3 regions of the Duganella rhizosphaerae genome follow, and region 1 is predicted to be linked to each of the others. Evidence: predicted binding sites of a transcription regulator. Region 1 holds the regulator's gene; each other region holds the start of a gene.
The links. The regulator FliA, encoded in region 1, starts transcription of late flagellar genes. The targets are predictions, from matches to a motif close to CTAAAGTTTNNNNNNNNNNNGCCGNTA.
Positions count from the first base shown of each region.

Region 2: a site for FliA is predicted at 1,215-1,241, ahead of fliD (flagellar filament capping protein FliD). Genes of this name have one in related genera too.
Region 3: a site for FliA is predicted at 1,648-1,674, ahead of RUGAMON1_RS24560 (flagellar protein FlaG). Genes of this name have one in related genera too.

Region 1 is NZ_BPWK01000012.1:28,161-31,416, forward strand. It holds gene motD (flagellar motor protein MotD) at 1-352, opposite strand, end outside; gene RUGAMON1_RS22745 (flagellar motor protein) at 354-1,100, opposite strand; gene RUGAMON1_RS22750 (RNA polymerase sigma factor FliA) at 1,082-1,813, opposite strand; gene RUGAMON1_RS22755 (MinD/ParA family ATP-binding protein) at 1,856-2,653, opposite strand; gene flhF (flagellar biosynthesis GTPase FlhF) at 2,646-3,256, opposite strand, start outside.
Region 2 is NZ_BPWK01000031.1:2,782-6,037, forward strand. It holds gene fliD (flagellar filament capping protein FliD) at 1-1,179, opposite strand, end outside; gene RUGAMON1_RS32090 (flagellar protein FlaG) at 1,417-1,806, opposite strand; gene RUGAMON1_RS32095 (flagellin N-terminal helical domain-containing protein) at 1,900-3,256, opposite strand, start outside.
Region 3 is NZ_BPWK01000013.1:193,639-196,894, forward strand. It holds gene RUGAMON1_RS24555 (cytochrome C) at 1-826, opposite strand, end outside; gene RUGAMON1_RS24560 (flagellar protein FlaG) at 1,232-1,585, opposite strand; gene RUGAMON1_RS24565 (hypothetical protein) at 2,194-2,373, shown strand; gene RUGAMON1_RS24570 (DUF1345 domain-containing protein) at 2,457-3,176, opposite strand.

The DNA of each region.
Region 1 (3,256 bases):
GCACCTTGCCCTCCTTGACCAGCGGCGCCAGCGTGGACAACAAGTCCTGCGCCAGCTTGGTCATCTGGGTTTTTTCCTTGCGCAGCAATTCGGCGTGGCGCCGCAGATTGGGATTGGGGATAGGCAGGTTGGGCACTTCGGTGTTGACCGGCTTGGCCGAGCCGGCGCCGCCGAAGGCGTCTCCCAGCGCCACCGACAGCACCTTGTAGCGGCCGATGTTGACCACCGAAATCGCATACATCACCACGAAGAAGGCGAACAGCAGCGTGATGAAGTCGGCGTAGGAGATCAGCCAGCGCTCGTGGTTCTCCGGTTCGTCGTCGAACTTCCTGCGGGCGCGCCGGCTGTGCATGTCAGTGTTCCCGCATCAGCGTGGCGATGCGCTCGTCGATGACGCGCGTGTGGTCGCCGGTGGCGATGTCGTAGAACACGGCGGCGGCGATTTCCTGCTGGTGCACCGCCTGCGTGACGATGGCCTTGAGCTTGTTGGCGATCGGGTAGAAGAACAGGTTGGCCAGGCCGACGCCGTAGATGGTCGAGACGAAGGCCACGGCGATGCCGGAACCGAGCTTGCTGGGATCGGACAGGTTTTCCATCACGTGGATCAGGCCCAGCACCGCGCCCAGGATGCCGATGGTGGGCGAATAGCCGGCCGCCGATTCCCAGATGCGCACCGCCTGGCGTTCTTCGGTTTCGTAGGCGGTGATTTCGGTGTCGAGGATCTGGCGCAGCTTGTCGGGGTTGATGCCGTCGACGATCAGGCGCAGGCCCTTGGTGTTGAACTGGTCCTTGGAGGCGAGCATATAGCGCTCCAGCGACAGCAGGCCGTCGCGGCGCGCCGCCAGGTTCCAGGCGTTGATGTCGCGCGCCAGCACGGCGCGGGTGTCGGCCGGCGGCGCGAACACCAGGCGCAGCATGCGCACGCCGCGCATGAAGGTCTTGAAACGGGTCTGCAGCATCACCGCGCCGAAGGTGCCGATGACGACGATCGCGAACGCGGCCGGCTGCAGCAGCGACGCCAGCTTGCCGCCTTCGAGCGTCTGGCCGACGATGATGCCGGCCAGCGCCAGCAGCACCCCGGCTACGCTGGCCCAGTCCAAGACCGCTCCCGAAGTGAGGCGCGCAGCCGCGCCACGGCCTGCGTATGCAGCTGCGATACGCGCGATTCCGATACGCCCATGACGGCGCCGATTTCTTTCAAGTTGAGCTCCTCTTCGTAGTACAGCCCCATCAGGATTTTTTCGCGCGGCGGCAAGGCGTCGATGGCGTCGATCACGGCCTGGCGGAAGTCGCCGTCCAGCAGCGAGCGCAGCGGGTCGCTCTCCTCGTCCGAGCAGTAACGGTCGAGGAAGCTGTCGTTGCCGTCGTCGTCGTGAAAATCTTCGTAGTACACCAGCTGGTGGCCGCCGCCGTCGGACAGCATTTCCTGATAGTCGGCCAGCGACAGCTTGAGCATCTTGGCCACTTCCGATTCGGTCGGCGGATGGCCGAGGCGCTGCTGCAGCGTGCTCATCGCGGTTTCGATCTTGCGCATGTTCTGACGCATCGAGCGCGGCAGCCAGTCGCTGTTGCGCAGTTCGTCCAGCATGGCGCCGCGGATGCGCAGCACGGCGTAGGTTTCGAACTGGGCGCCATGGGTATCCTCGTAACGGCTGATGGCGTCGAGCAGGCCGATCATCCCGGCTTGCACCAGATCGTCGACTTCGACGCTGGGCGGCAGTTTCGCCTTCATGTGATGGGCCAAGCGCTTGACCAACGGCATATGCTCCGTCAGTAAAGAGTCCTTGTCCACTTTCCCTTTGACCGTGTACATAGCCGTTTATTATTGGTTAAGCGCTAAAATTGTGATGCTCCCTTAACGGAAAGATGGCGAGCCGGCCAGCGCGAAGCGCCCCGCCAGTTGACGAAACGCGACCGAAGCCCCGGCCAACGGAAACGCATCGACCACCGCACGCCCCAAGCGTGCCGCGCGTTGCAGGTATTCATCCGCCGGCACCGATCCCATCGAAACGAGATTGACCGCCAGGTATCGGCTGGCTGCCTGTGCCATATTATCGTATACCACCTTTGCTTCCGATTCGGAAGCCCCGGTGACCAGAATTCCAAACGGCCGCCGACCCAGCTCCTGGTTCAGGCGCTTGATCATACTGTACGCGGCCTTGATCGAGGTAGCGCTATTCGATACCTGCACCACGATTTCCGAGCTGGCCATGACCGGCACCGGGAAGGCCACGCCGTCGAACTCGCCGTCGACGATGACGATGCCGGTCTGCTTGGCCAGCACGTCGAAGGCCTTGGCCAGGCGGCGCGTCTCGTCCGGGCCGCTGCGCGCCACGCCGCGTGTCATCGACGCCACAGCGAAGCCTTGCGGCACCTGGTGGATCACCTGGTTGAGCGCGCATTCCTGGCGCGCCACGTCGAGCAGGCTGGCGCCGCCGTCCACGCCCAGGCGCGAGGCCACGCCATGGGCGCTGGCGCAGGCGTCCACCAGCAGCACGTCGTTGCCGGCGCGCGCCAGCGAGGCGCCCAGGTTGACCAGCATGGCGCCCTTGTCGTCCTGCGGCGTGGCCGACAGGAAGGTGACGATGCGGGGCTGCGGCCCCGCCAGCATGCGGCGCAGTCCCTCCGCCTGGTCGAAATCGAAATTAGCCAAGGTGCACCTCGCGCATTGCTTGCTCGTGCTGGCCGTTGCTCATCAGCAGGGGCAGTTCGGCGTCCAGGTATTGGGTGGCGGCGACATCGCGTTTCAATTTGAAAGCGCGGTCGATCAGGTAGGCCGGATCGGCCAGGTGCAGGTCTTCCGGCACGCGCTGGCCGTTCGACACGTAGAACAGGTTGAGTTTTTGGCGGATCACCACGTCGAGCACGTTGCCGATCGCGGCCGCTTCGTCCAGCTTGGTCATGATGCAGCCGGCCAGGCCGCTGCCCTGATAGGCGCGCACCACTTCGTTCAGGGTTTCCTGGGTGGCCGTGGCGTTCAGGCACAGCAGGCGCTTGACGTCGGAGCCGGCGCCTTGCAGCATCGAGACCTGTTCGGTCACCATCTGGTCGCGCTGGCTGACGCCGACCGTGTCGATCAGCACCGTGTGCTTGTTCTTCAATTCCTTGAGGGCGATGCGCAGGTCGGCTTCGTCCTTGACCGAGTGCACCATCACGCCGAGGATCTTGCCGTAGATGCGCAGCTGCTCGTGGGCGCCGATACGATAGGCGTCGGTGGTGATCAGGGCCAGCTTGTCCGGGCCGTGGCGCATCACGC
Region 2 (3,256 bases), on a different contig from region 1:
GTTGCCCTTGTTGATCGCCGCCATGATGCCCTGCAGCGTGTTGTTCGAGCTGTCGATGACGATGTTGCCGCTGGTGCGGCTGGAGTCGGCCGTGAAGCTGGCGCCCAGATAGGCGCCGCCGACGCCGGCGGTGAAGCCCGCCTTGCTGGGATCGGTGCCGCCGACGGTGATCGGGCTGCCGTCCGCCGACACCAGCGTGATCGAGCCGACCGCCGTGGTGCTGGAGCCGATGTTGGCCGTGCCGCTGTTGCCGATGCCGCCGGTGACGCTGCCTTCGACCGCTTCGGCGATGGCGATGTTGCTGCCGTCGGCGTTGAGAAACTGCAGGTCGCCGCCGGCGGCCGTGCCGCTGACGGTGATGTTGGCGTCGGCCAGCGCGCGCCCGACGGCGCTGGTGGGCGCCAGCGCGGCGTCGAGCGAGGCGGCGGTGACGCCGCCGGCGGCGCCGGCCGCCACGCCGGCCGCCTGGACGGCGATTTCCACGCCGCCCACCGTCAGTTTGTAGGTGCCGCCGCCGCTGGTGTCGACATTGCCGTAGCTGGACGCGCCGGCGGCGCCGAACAGGGTGGCGTCGGTGGCGGTGGTGGAGGCCTTGGCCGACACGCCTGTGGTGGCGCTCTTGGCGTTGATGGCGTCGGCCAGCAGGCGCGCGCTGCGGGTGCTGCCGTCGGTGGCGATCGCGGTGTTGTTGATGCTCAGCGAGCCGGTCGACACGCCGCCGCTCGACAGGCTGGGGCCCAGCTTGACGCCGGCGATGCCGAAGGTGCCGCCGCCGGTGGTGCCGAGCGAAAAATTGATGGTGGTCTTGGCGCCCAGGCCGATGGCGGCGGTGGTGCTCTTCTGGCCGGTCGCGGCCAGCGTTTGCGCCTGCGCGATCTGGCTGATGTTGACGCGGTAGTTGCCGGGCTGCGCGGTGCTGCTGGCGGTGGCGGTCATCACCGTGGTGTCGCTGGGCGCGCTGATCAGGGTCTGGAAGCTGGAGACCGAGGTCAGGCCGGCCAGCGCGGTCTGGAACGAGCCCAGCGCGCCGGATAAATTGCCGAACGCGGACACCTGCGCCAGATAACTGGCCGACTTCTTGTCGTAATCGGCCAGCGGCGCCGACTCGACCGCCATCAGCTTGCTGACGATGGAGTCGACCGGAATGTTCGAGCCGATGCCTGGTGAAGAGATGCCCACGTTGTGCTCCTAAGTAAAGCAATAATATAAGACAATATCGGCAGAATCAAACCGGACTTGAGAGGGGAGAATACCTGCCAGTTCAGGCAAAGCTGAAAAAACGGGCGGCGCTCGGCGGCGCGGGGCGTGGCGGGGCGGTTCCGCAGCGGACGTGGCCGGCGAGATCCGCAGTGGCGGCGCTCCTGCGTGCAGGATGCCATGAAGACAGAAAAAGCGGCGCGCGCGAGCGCGGCCGCTTCAGGCGGTTTGCTGGATCAGCAAGCCGGAGGCGCCGGATTTCGATTCCAGCGATTTGGCGATTTCCAACGCCTCGGGCGAGGGAATCTGGCGCAGTACTTCCTTGGTGGTCTGGTCGATCACTTTCACCACGGTACGCTTGGTGTCGCTGTCGACCGAGAATTCCAGGCCTTGCGACTTGGCCTGCGCCGACTTGTTCAGCTGCGATACGGCCTGGTTGACCTGGTCGAGCGTCGGCACGTTGGCCGGGCCTTTGACGGCGGCCGCGGTTTCGACCGCCGTGGCCGGCGTGCGCGCGGCGCCGTGGGCGGCGACTTCGCCGCCGGCGGCGCTGGCCGGACGGTCTGCTGGGCGGGCCTGGGCGGCCGAGCCGATGGTATCGATAGTCATGATGCTTCCTTTGTGAAAAATCCCCGGCTGAATAAATCAACCGGGGAACCTAGTCAGAGTTGCGGCGCTCGTCCGCCGACCCTTCCCCGGATTTTAACCACGCAGCAGGGACAACACGCCGTTCGGCAGCGAGTTAGCCTGGGCCAAGATGGCGGTGCCAGCTTGTTGCAGGATCTGGCCGCGGGTCAGGTTGGCCGTTTCCGACGCGAAGTCGGTATCTTGAATCCGGCTACGCGAGGCCGACAGATTCTCGGTCGCGGTATTCAGGTTCGAGATGGTCGAGGCGAAACGGTTCTGAATCGCACCCAGCGACGCGCGGTTGCTGTTGATCTGGTTCAGCGCCGAATCGATGGTCTTCAGGGCGGCGTTGGAACCGGCCACGGTGCTGACGTCGAGCTTGGACACCGATTGCAGCGAGCTGGCCTGGGTGGCGGCGACGATGGCGGTGCCGGTGCTGCTGACCGAGAAGCCGTTGTCCGACGAGAAGTCCAGGTGGCCGCCGACGGTGATGCTGGAACCGGCGCCGGCGTTGATGACCGGCGTGGCGCCCGAGTTGTCGACGGTATCGGCGGCGCCGCCGGCGCCGAAGGTGACGCCGGTGGCGACCACGGCGGCGGTGGTGCCCGACGCTGGTTTGTCGGCGCCGCGCAGGAAGGCGGTGGCCAGGCCGTCGTCGGCAGCCGTGTTGGTGTTCTGGATCTGGATGTCGTCGCCGTTGGCGTCGCTCAGGGCGATTTCCTTGGCGGTGCCGGCCGAATTGGTCTTGATGGTGGCGCTGATGCCGGTCGTGCCGCTCTGGGCGTTGATGGCCTGCGCCAGCGAGGACACGTCGCCGCCCTTGACCTGGGCCGCGATGGTGACGGCGCTCGATTCCTTGTCGTTGGCCACCGAGTTGGAACCGCGCAGCGTGAACTGGTAGGAACCGTCTTTCAGGCCGGTGGTCGGGTTGGCAGGGTCGGAGCCCGACAGCGTGGCGCTGGTGACGGCCGAAGCCCTCACGCCGCTGGTGCCGGCCTGGCTGTTGATGGCCGCGGCGATGGTCTTGGCGCTGTCGCTGGTCTTGACCGCAACGTTGGTGGTGACGCCGGCGCCCGAGCTCAGGGTCAGCGTTTCGTCCGCGGTAATGTTGTTCTTGTTGCCGGTGATCGCTTCCGACACGCGGGCGCCGCCGTAGGTCGAGGTGGAGGTGTTGTTGCCCAGGTCGGTGGCCTTGGCCGAGCCGACGCCGATGTTGATGGTCTGGCCGGAGTTGGCGCCGACCTGGAACTGGGCCGAGGTCAGCGAACCGTCGAGCACGTTCTGGCCGTTGAACTGGGTGGTGTTGGCCACGCGGTCCAGCTCGTTCGACAGGGCCGAGACCTCGCCCTGGATCGACTTGCGGTCGGAATCGGAGTTGGTGCCGTTGGCGGACTGGACTGCCAGTTCGCGGATACGTTGCAGCAGATCGCCT
Region 3 (3,256 bases), on a different contig from region 1:
TATGAGGACCCCAGTCGTGGCTCAGCGCAAGTCGCGCGTAGGGATTGCTACCCTGTAGCTTGACCTGATCGGCGTTCTTTGTGCCTTGACTCAGGAACGACCAGGCGCCATTGGCGGTTTGATAGGCCGCCACTTCCGCGTACAGGGTTTGGTTCAGGAAGGCATACGCGGCCACGCCAGCGGCCTGAGTGCCCAGTTGCGACACAATGGGCGCAGCATCCGGACCGGTGACACCGAATTGAGTAGGCACGTACTGCATCCAGGCTGGCGCGGTATTCCAAGGGTCGGCCAGCGATGGATTGTTATTCAGGGTCAGGCCGAAGATCAAATCACGATCTGTATCGATCAGGCGATCAGCGTAGCGTAACTCAAAATTGTCGGATCCCCACTTGCCTTGCCACCTGCCGCTGTCGGGATTCTGGCTGTCGTAATTGTTGTAGGTCGCTTGCGCAAAGACGCCTACATTTTCGTTGATCTTGCCTGCGACAAACACGCTGCCGGTTTGGAATAGGGCGACAGCATCCTTGGCAAACGTGGGATCGTCAGTGGGCGACGAGCTCTTGGTATAGCTTGCAATCCCCATTGCCGACAGTGGGATGGCTCTGCTGCCGATGGTGTAGCCTGTCATCTTGAACAGGCGGCCATAACTCGTCAATTCCGGAAACTGGCCGCCAGCATGGCAGGCTACGCAGTTTTGACCTGTCTGGCGAGCAAATGCAGGCAGGGCATGCGCCAGTATCGGACTGCCGAGTAGCTGCACCAGCGACAACGCCGCAAGAACGCGGGGCCGGAGGTACCGGATGGAAGTGAGGCTGGTTATGTTCACGTGTGGGCACTCCAGATTGCTGATGGGACGCGGGCTGCCGACTAGAGGTCATGCCCCAAGAGATCAGCAGGAGTGGGATGACATGCACCATGCCAGATTCGGAAGGTGTGCTTAGCAAGTTGTTGGAAGTTATACAGAAACATACTGCTAAATTATTTGATACAGATCAAATGCATGTAATTCAAATTATTTAGATCGGACTGTGCCGATGAAGCAAGCGCTGGTCGAAGCCGGCATCAATTGCATGCCACCGATTGCGATCACCTGACCGGCAGCGCCCCTGACCTTGTCGCCGCGGGATTTCGCCACCGGCAAGGGACGGTCATGCAGCGGTCGCCGGCGTCGTCGCGGGGGCCAGTGCCGACCCATGTAAACCGGATTCGGCTTATTTAGCGCGAAGGAAGTTCAGCCGACCTCTTTGAGCAGCAAGCCCTTTTTGCTTTCCAGATCCTTGCCGATTTCCAGTGCCTGCTCGGATGGGAACTGGCGCAGCACCTTATGGGTTTCGGTGTCGACCACTTTGATCACCGATTGGCCGCTGCTGTCGTCGATGCTGAACTGGACTTCGCTGTTAACTTTGAGAAAACGGTTGATCGCGTCGACAGAATTCTTTAACTGCACTTTGTCGACCACCGCAGGCTTGTTCTCCGCCGCAGCGATTGCGGGAGCCGCCACAGGGGCGGTGCCGACGCCGCCGGCGGGCTTCACCTCGTTGACTCTGGGCTGGGCCGTCGTGCTGGAGATGTGAATGGGGTTCATCGCAGGCTCTTTCTATGATCGGCGCGTCCGGCGTCGCGAGTATGTCTGGCTACTGTGCTGATTAACGGCGCAGTAGACTAAAAGATTATGCCTGCGCGGTTTTTTTGCATGGCTATTTCTGCACGCTGACGGCTGAGGTGCAGGTCGATCCGATGGCGCCGCTGGTGCCTGCGCTCCCCGGTTTTGCACGAAGGTGCTCTGCAGGTCCGACACGGCGCTGTTGCGGCTGTCGCTGCTTCCGTGGCTGCTGAGTGTCATGGCCAGAGCGGGTGCTGGTGTTGAACAGCGGCGCGCCGCCCAGTGGCGAGACCTCATGCTGCAGCCTAGGGCCGCGGTTACGCCTGTCGGTGTCGGGATGCCTGTCGCCCCGCTTAGGCCTGCGGTCGATCTGTTCGAGGCGGGGTAGATCGAGAGCGCCTTGCGCGAGGCTGGAGGTGGCAAGCTATTCGCCGCCGCGTTCGATATAGGTGAGCGCCCCTAGTTGTACAAGCCTAAGAAGTTGGATCGCTAGTGTCGAGCACTTGGGCGCTGCTGGATGCCGGTCAAGTTCTGGCGATCTATGCCGTTAATAAGCTAAGACATTGTTTTTCAATCACAAGGAGCAAGCCATGACGACCGCAATCCGCAGTTCCACCAGCGTGCCGTACACTCCGCCGGCACAGGCCGCGCAGCCCCAGCGCGTGGGGCAAGACAGCGACGGTGACAACGACGGCAGCAAGGTCGGCGAGATCGAGAAACCCAAGGCAACCACCGGTACCGTCGGTACCATCATCGATACCAAGGCTTAGGGGGGGGCGGGCGGCGCGTTCCGGCCGCCGCTGCCAGATCGCGATGCACCCTGGCGCAGCGTTAAGTGCTGCCTAGGTCCATTTCAAAACAGGCCGGAGGCGATATTGATTGTCAGCGCCACCAGCGTGGCATTGAAGAAGAAGGCCAGCACGCAATGGACGGTACCGGTGTGGCGCATATTGCGACGGGTAAAACTGACGTCGGCGGTTTGCCCTGAGGTGCCGATCACACAAGCGAAATAAAAGAAGTCGCCATAGTCGGGGGCGTGTCCTCCTGGAAAATCCAGGCCGCCGGACATTCCGCGTGCCTGGGCCGCGTAATAGTCATGCGCGTAGTGCAGCGCAAACATCATCTGCGTGAAGGCCCAGGACGTCACGATCGTCAATGCCGCCAAGCCTGCGTGCGCGTAGCGCAGCATGCCTTGCATGTCCTTGACCACCGCCAGTTCAGCGACGATGGCGCCGATCGACATCAGCGCGGCGCACACCACCAGCGTCAAGATCAACAGGCGACCGTCGTCCTGCTGCAGTGCACGCTTGCGCATGCGCTCATGGCTGGACCAGAACATCATGCGGGCCGCCAGCGCGAGATACAGACAGGCGCCTAGATTCCAGCCCACCAGCATCCGCGTGACGGTGTGCCTGGCAAAGGCGTTTGGCAGTAGCCAGATGACGGCCAGTCCGAACAATGCGCTAATGAGCAGACGCGGGCGGGCGATGATGATACGAATAAAGAGTGGCGGATTTATCAAAACTATCTTCCGGAAAGGTTCAGTGGCGTGTATGGGAGGCGAGGAAAACAACTACCGGCATTCCAGTCCTCGATGGACAGAACCGCCAGTGCTATTATCAAATCGTTCGTTTATGCACCTGCGCACGAGGA